DNA from 2 places in the Aeromonas sp. FDAARGOS 1416 genome. Region 1 is predicted to be linked to the other one. Evidence: predicted binding sites of a transcription regulator. Region 1 holds the regulator's gene; the other holds the start of a gene.
The links. The regulator LexA, encoded in region 1, represses DNA repair genes until DNA is damaged. The targets are predictions, from matches to a motif close to ANCTGTNTNNNNANACAGNT.
Positions count from the first base shown of each region.

Region 2: the regulator LexA is predicted to act here: its motif matches at 1,740-1,759, upstream of dinB (DNA polymerase IV).

Region 1 covers NZ_CP077301.1:3,876,693-3,880,329, forward strand. Annotated here, with positions in the region: gene plsB (glycerol-3-phosphate 1-O-acyltransferase PlsB) at 1-1,329, opposite strand, end outside; gene lexA (transcriptional repressor LexA) at 1,534-2,157, shown strand; gene I6L46_RS17630 (hypothetical protein) at 2,641-2,856, shown strand; gene I6L46_RS17635 (SCO family protein) at 3,067-3,637, shown strand, end outside.
Region 2 covers NZ_CP077301.1:254,062-257,698, forward strand. Annotated here, with positions in the region: gene I6L46_RS01240 (ketopantoate reductase family protein) at 1-714, shown strand, start outside; gene I6L46_RS01245 (DJ-1 family glyoxalase III) at 752-1,312, shown strand; gene I6L46_RS01250 (hypothetical protein) at 1,424-1,630, opposite strand; gene dinB (DNA polymerase IV) at 1,762-2,817, shown strand; gene I6L46_RS01260 (methyl-accepting chemotaxis protein) at 2,884-3,637, shown strand, end outside.

The DNA of each region.
Region 1 (3,637 bases):
GAGCTCGTTGTGGTAGGTGTTCACCTCCATCACGTGCTCGTAGCCCAGATAGACAGGCACCAGAGTGACCGGCCTGTCCAGCCCGCGCATCATCGCCTGCAGGGTCATCGCCAGCATGCCGGTCTTGGGCGGCAGCAGACGGCCGGTACGGGAGCGACCGCCTTCGGTGAAGAACTCTACCGAGTAACCCTTGGCAAACAGCAGGTTGAGGTATTCCCGGAATACCGTGCTGTAGAGCGGGTTGCCCTTGAAGGTGCGGCGAATGAAGAAGGCGCCGCCGTGGCGGAAAATCGGGCCCGCCGGCCAGAAGTTGAGGTTGATGCCTGCCGCGATATGGGGCGGCACCATCCCCTGGTGGTAGATGACGTAGGAGAGCAGCAGGTAGTCCATGTGGCTGCGGTGGCAGGGAACGTAGACGATCTCGTGCCCCTCCTGCGCCAGCTGGCGTACCTTCTCGGCGCCATTGACCGACAAACCGCGGTAGAGCTTGTTCCACAGCCAGCCGAGGAAGCTCTCGCCCAGGCGGATCAGCCGGTAGGAGAAGTTGGAGGCGATCTCGTCCATGTAGCCATGGGCGCGCTTTTGCGCCTTCTCGAGGCTGATCCCTTCGCGCTGGGCCTCCTCTTCAATCGCCTGCTGGATCACCGCGGAGTCGAGCAACTGCTTGAACAGCAGGTTGCGGTTCGGCAGTTTCGGGCCGGTGGCGGCCAGCTGCTGGCGGCTGAAGTGGGTACGTGCCACTCGTGCCAGCTTGTGGGCGATGGCCTCGTCGGTGCCGTGCTTGTCGGCCATGTAGCGCAGGGAGAGCGGCGGCGAGAAGCGCACCAGATTCTCGCGACCCTTGAGGATCACGATGAGCGCCTTCTTCAGCCGGTTCGGCGCCAGGCTGCTGATGATGTTGAGGCCTGAGGCTTCTTCCCCTTCCCGACCCGGAGCACGGCCCCAGAACAGGGTGACGGGCACCACCTGGATATCCAGTGCGGGATCCTGCTTGTGCAGATCCAGCAGCTGGTGGAACTCCTGCAGGAAGGGGAGCGGTTTGCTGCGTTTGCCAAACAGGGGAGGCGGACGATCCAGACAGACATAGCGCGGCAGCAGCTGGCCGTTCAGTTCCAGCGGCGTGAAGGGACCGGGCAGACCGAGATCCTCGCAGCACTGCTGCAGGGTCATCAGGTCGGTGATCGAACTGGTTTTCAGGGCATAGACGATGGGTCTGGCCGGATCCAGATTGAGTTCTGTGATGGGATTTTCCGGCAGGCTCTTGTGATTGACCAAGCCGCTGACCGGCCATTGCAAGATGGCTCTGGAAATCTTCTGTCCTAGGGACATGTGCGTCTGCTCTCCAAAAAAATGCGGCGTGAGCATAGCAAATCGACAGTCCCTTGTCGCCGAGAGGTACGATGAGTCGGCTGCGCAGGATCAAAACAGCAGTAAATGAGGGGTTGGTTGCGACAAATGTCAGCTGCGCCTTGCCTTGGCCACTGCACTGTATATACTGCCAGTGTGCTGTATAAAAAGACAGGTGCCAATTCTATGAAACCCCTTACCCCCCGCCAGGCCGAAGTGCTGGAGCTGATCAAGGTGAACATGAGCGAGACCGGTATGCCGCCGACTCGTGCCGAGATTGCCCAGAAGCTTGGTTTCAAGTCGGCCAATGCGGCCGAAGAACATCTGAAGGCCCTGGCCAAAAAAGGGGTCATCGAGATCATGCCGGGCACGTCCCGCGGCATTCGCCTGTTGCTCGAAGAGGAAGAGGTGCTGGAAGAGAGCGGCCTGCCGCTCATCGGCAAGGTGGCTGCCGGTGAACCTATCCTGGCTCAGGAGCATATCGAGAGCCACTATCAGGTGGATCCCGCCCTGTTCCACCCGCGCGCAGATTTTCTGCTGCGGGTGCAGGGGATGAGCATGAAGAACATCGGCATTCTGGATGGCGATCTGCTGGCGGTGCACAAGACCCAGGAGGTGCGCAACGGTCAGGTGGTGGTCGCCCGTCTCGATGAGGATGTTACCGTCAAGCGCTTCCAGCGCAAGGGCAGTCAGGTATGGCTGCTGCCGGAGAATGAAGAGCTCTCCCCCATCGAGGTGGATCTCTCCTGCCAGCAGCTCACCATCGAAGGACTGGCGGTCGGGGTGATCCGCAACGCCGACTGGATGTAGTCATCCCCGCCAACTGCGTTTGCCACACGGCCTCCTTCGGGAGGCCGTGCTGTTTCTGGCACACTTTCCTTGTCATATCAAACAGATCATCGGCGGCGGCATTTTTGTCCTGCGCGACCGGCTACCAATCATCCATTTCAGATATATGCTCAGATCAGTGCCCTGTCGCCGAGACAGGGCTTGGCACCTCCCTCTGGCCATCGCAATGCGCAGGACGGGAGGGCCGGTAACAACGAGAATCGGGCAGTACACCTTCACGGGATATGAAGGGGGAGTGGGGAGATCCCGAGCCTTGTCAGGCAAAGGGGACCACTCGTAATGGTTGCAGATAGTCGTGACGGGCCTGTTCCCAGTTCAGGCCGACGAAGCAACATGACCTGTCGGTCAAGGAGGACTGGTATGGCATCAAGATCGCCATGGGATTCAGAGGCTGGGGCTGCGCCAGCGGAATCGTCAATCACCCGTTTCGTCAAAGGTAGCCGGATGACCTGGTTTTACGGTCTCTGGCTGCACCATCGTGGTTCGCACTGGACGCTCTGGCTGGGATGCCCGAAAGAGAAGGTGGTGCGTCTGGTGCTGCTGTTCAAGCGTGGCCATGGCGATCGCCAGGGGGAAGAGGGCTGGCTGGCCCCCGTGATTCCCATCGGCGTGCGGGCCATCGGCAAGATGTTGCAGCAGGGGCGTAACGCTCGCCCCTGAGCAGAAGAGACAAACAAATCCATCCATAACCGGCACCCGAGGGGGCCGGTTTTTTTATGGCCGCAACTGGCGATTAATTATGCCAAATGGTCGACTCCTGACAGGGCGTTGCACAAGGTTGAACCACCTTGGCGGCTCGCTGGGGTACAATGCCCCCCTCTTGTCCGGTCACTGCTGGCCATCTGCCTCGAACTGAAAGGGTCTCTTGTTATGATGAAGCTCCGCTATCCCCTGCTCTTTCTGCTGCTGACAGCCTGCCTGATCTTGGTGTTCTACGCCACGCAGCCAGAGCAGCCGGAACAGGCCGATTATTATCCGGCGGGGCGGGACATCAATGATTTCGCCTTTACCGATGCGGACAACCAGCCGTTTACTCCTGCCAACCTGAAGGGGCACTGGACCTTCCTGTTCGTCGGCTACACCTTCTGCCCCGATATCTGCCCCACCACCCTGGCAGATATGCGTTCCGTCTATGACCAGCTGAAGAAGATGGCGCCCGACAGTCAGGTGGTGTTTATCTCGGCGGATCCCCAGCGTGACGATATTCCACGCCTCAAGACCTATACCGCCTTCTTCAATCCCGAGTTCAAGGCGGCTACCGCCCCCCACGACAAGCTGTTCCCGTTCGTGCGCAATCTGGGGTTGATCTACTCCATCGCCAATCAGGGGGAGAAGGATTACCTGATCGATCACTCCGCCTCCATCGTGCTCATCAATCCCAAGGGCAAGCTGCAGGCGGTGTTCCGCCCGCAGGTGGCGCCGGGTCAGGTGCCCAGGGTGC
Region 2 (3,637 bases), 900 kb from region 1:
CCCGGCAAGATCCAGCGTCTGCTGGTGATGACCAAGGCCAGTCAGATGATTGCCGCACTGACGCCGCTGGTGGGTAAGCTCGATGCCGGCGTGCCGATCGTGCTGCTGCACAACGGGATGGGCATTGCCGAGCAGGTGGTCGAGATGTTCCCGCACAATCCGGTGATTGCCGGTGTCACCAGCCATGGCGCCATGCAGTGCGGCCATTTTGTCTTCCGTCATACTGGCAAGGGTGAAACCTGGCTTGGCCCGATCAACGATGCCGCCAAGGCCCATGCCGCGCTCGCGGACGAGCTGGCGCTGGCACTGGGGCAGGCTGGTTGGGATGAGCAGGTATTGACGCGCCAGTGGCAAAAGCTGGCCATCAACTGTGCCATCAATCCCCTGACGGCCCTCTACAAGCTGAAAAATGGCGAGCTGGCTGGCCCCCGTTTTGCCGATGCCCTGCAGCAGATCTGCGTGGAAGTGGCGGATGTGATGTGTGCCGAAGGGATTACAACCACGGCAGAGGAGTTGCAACGCCGGGTGATGACAGTGGTGGAGCTGACCGCTGACAATTACTCCTCCATGCATCAGGATATGGAGCTGGGACGCGAAACCGAGATTGAGGCCATCACCGGCTTCCTGCTGGCCAAGGCTGCCCGGCATGGCATTGCCGTACCGGTCAATCAGGGTCTCTATCAGGCGATTAAAGAGAAGAGTCAGGCCGTCTGATCTTTTACATGGCAGAGCAAGCTGCAAGGAGGCGAACGTGAGTGTACTGGTGCTGGTGGCCCCCGGGTCGGAAGAGATAGAGACGGTCGCGATTGTCGATACCCTGGTGCGCGCCAGCATCGAGGTGGTGCTGGCCTCTTGTTGCCCAGCCGGATCCCGGCAGGTGAAGGCATCGCGCGGGGTACAGCTGGTGGCCGATTGTCATATCGACGAACTGACCCGTCGGGATTTTGAAGCCATCGTGGTACCCGGTGGTCTGCCCGGCAGCGAAGTGATCCGCGATACCCCGCTGGCCATCGATCTGCTCAAAGAGCAGGCCGCTCTTGGCCGCTGGCGCGCTGCCATCTGCGCCGCCCCTGTGGTGGTGTTGCAACATCACGCTCTGCTGGATGGTGCCATCGTCACCTGTCATCCCGGCTTTCAGCCCCGACTACCGACATCGCAGCTGTCACATGAGCGGGTCGTCAGGGATGAGGCTCATCGCCTTATCACTAGTCAGGGGCCGGGCAGTGCCATCGAGTTTGCCCTTGAACTGGTCCGGGCGCTGCGTGGGGATGAGGTGGCGGCCACTGTCGCTGGCCCTATGGTGCTGCCTTGAGCCCACTCTGCTGCAGAATCCAGCTGGCCATGCTTTGAAAAACGGGCCCCGGTCATCTTGATCGGGGCCCGCTTGTTATCTGCCGTTGTCGGTCACGCCATCTTGTCCGGCTCAGTAGTCGTACTGTGAGCACTGTTTTTTGTTGTACTCAGTTTTCCAGCGTGCCAATTCTTGCTCTGTGCCGAGCTTGTCCCCTTTCTTGATAGCCTGTTCCAGTATCTCAATCCGGTCGTACAGCCAGCGGCACTCTGCCGTCGGGTTGTTCTTGCCGATGCCGGTCAATGGTAGCAAACAGAGTCCCAACCAAAGATATTTCATCCCGAACGCTCCTTGTCATTGTGGTAGTAAAGGTCTCCTTGGAGTCTACTATTTTAGCCGCAACGAGAGAGATAGAGCTGCGATTATCCTTGGGGTAAGATGGTGCCATGTCTGTTTATTTATACAGTGGTATGCGCAAGATCATCCATATCGACATGGACTGCTTTTTTGCCGCGGTGGAGATGCGGGACAATCCGGCGTTGCGGGAGGTGCCGCTCGCCATCGGTGGGGCCTCCGAGCGGCGCGGCGTCATCTCGACCTGCAACTATGTGGCGCGCCGGTTCGGGGTGCGCTCCGCCATGCCGAGCGCCCTGGCGAAAAAACTCTGCCCGCCGCTGGTACTGATCCCTGGGCGAATGGCGGTGTACAAGGATATCTCCCGTCAGCTCAGGGCCATTTTCCTGCGCTATACCGATCAGGTTGAACCACTGTCGCTGGACGAGGCTTACCTCGACGTGACCCACAGTCGCTGTTGTGGCGGTAGCGCCACCCTGATGGCGCAAGAGATCCGGCAAGCCATCGTCACCGAACTGGGATTGACCGCCTCGGCCGGAGTGGCCCCCAACAAGTTTCTCGCCAAGCTCGCCTCGGAGCAGCGCAAGCCTGATGGTCTGTTTGTCATTCGTCCCGACGAAGTGGCCGAATTTGTCTGTCAGCTGCCACTCGGCAAACTGCCCGGGGTTGGGCGCAAGACTGCCGAGCGGCTGGAGGCGCAAGGGCTCTACACCTGTGAGGATGCGCGGGCTTTGTCGGCACAAGAGCTGTGCAGCCGTTTTGGCAAGCTGGGGGAGATGCTGACGACCCGGATCTGGGGGCTGGATGAACAGCCGGTGCAGGCGCACCGGATCCGCAAAACCATCGGGGTGGAGACTACCTTGGCGAGCGATGTTTGTGACGAAGCCGCCTGCCTGACGGTATTGCAGCAACTGCTGCCGGAACTTGAGCGGCGATTTCAGCTGGCGTGCCCTGCCGAGCAGGTGATGGGTCAGGGAATCAAGCTCAAGTTTGCCGACTTCCACCAGACCACCGTCTATCGCAGTCAGGGTGGCTATCAGCCAGCCTTGTTCGTTCCCCTGCTCAAAGAGGGGCTACAGCGGGCGCAAGGGCGTTCGGTTCGTCTGCTGGGCTTGGTGGTGGGTTTGCCAAAAGAGGGTGAAGTTAATCAACTCTCGCTGGATTTGCTGTGAGAGAGTTAAGTTTTTGTTTATAAAGTCGATAATCTATCCATATCTGTATGACGTAGGAATATTGGCATGAGCGCTCTTTCTGTCCAGGGTCGGATTACCCTGATCGCCGGTTGCTGTCTGTTGGTGACAGCCGCCGCTCTGGTTGCCTCTTCGATTTACAACGCGAACAAGATGCAACAGCAGGTGCGGCAAGCCACCATGCACGAGGCGCAGCAGTCTGCCGAGAACTGGATGAAGGCGATGGGCTCGGAGCAGGCGGCCAAGGTGACCAGCTATCTCGATGAAGCCTATTTCCGCGCCAGTTTGCTGGCGGAGAGCGTGTTGTTCCAGCGCAAGAATGCGGCCGAGAACTTTGTCCATTCGGAGGCGCTGCGCAGCGCCGTCAATCAGCAACTGCACGATGCCGTTGCCTCATCGACCAATCTGCTTGGTGTCTATGCGGTGTTCGAGCCTGATCAGCTGGATGGGGAAGACAGCAACTATCAGGGCTCAACGGCGCTCGGTTCCAACGACAAGGGGCGTTTTTCCAGTTACTGGGCCTATGACAACGGCAAGATAGAGCCGGAAGTGCAGAATGAGGATGTACTGGCCGATGAGAGCCCGACCGAGGCTGGTGGCATCGAAAACGAGTGGTATCGCTGCAGCATTCGCACCCGTGCCCTCTGCCTGCTGGAGCCCTATCTGGACGATGTGGGCGATAAACAGATATTGATGACCTCGGTGACGGTCCCGCTACTGGAGCAGGAGACTTTGCTGGGGATGGTCGGGGTCGATATCTCGCTGGCCACTTTGCAGAGTCTGGTCAGTACCATGGACAAGG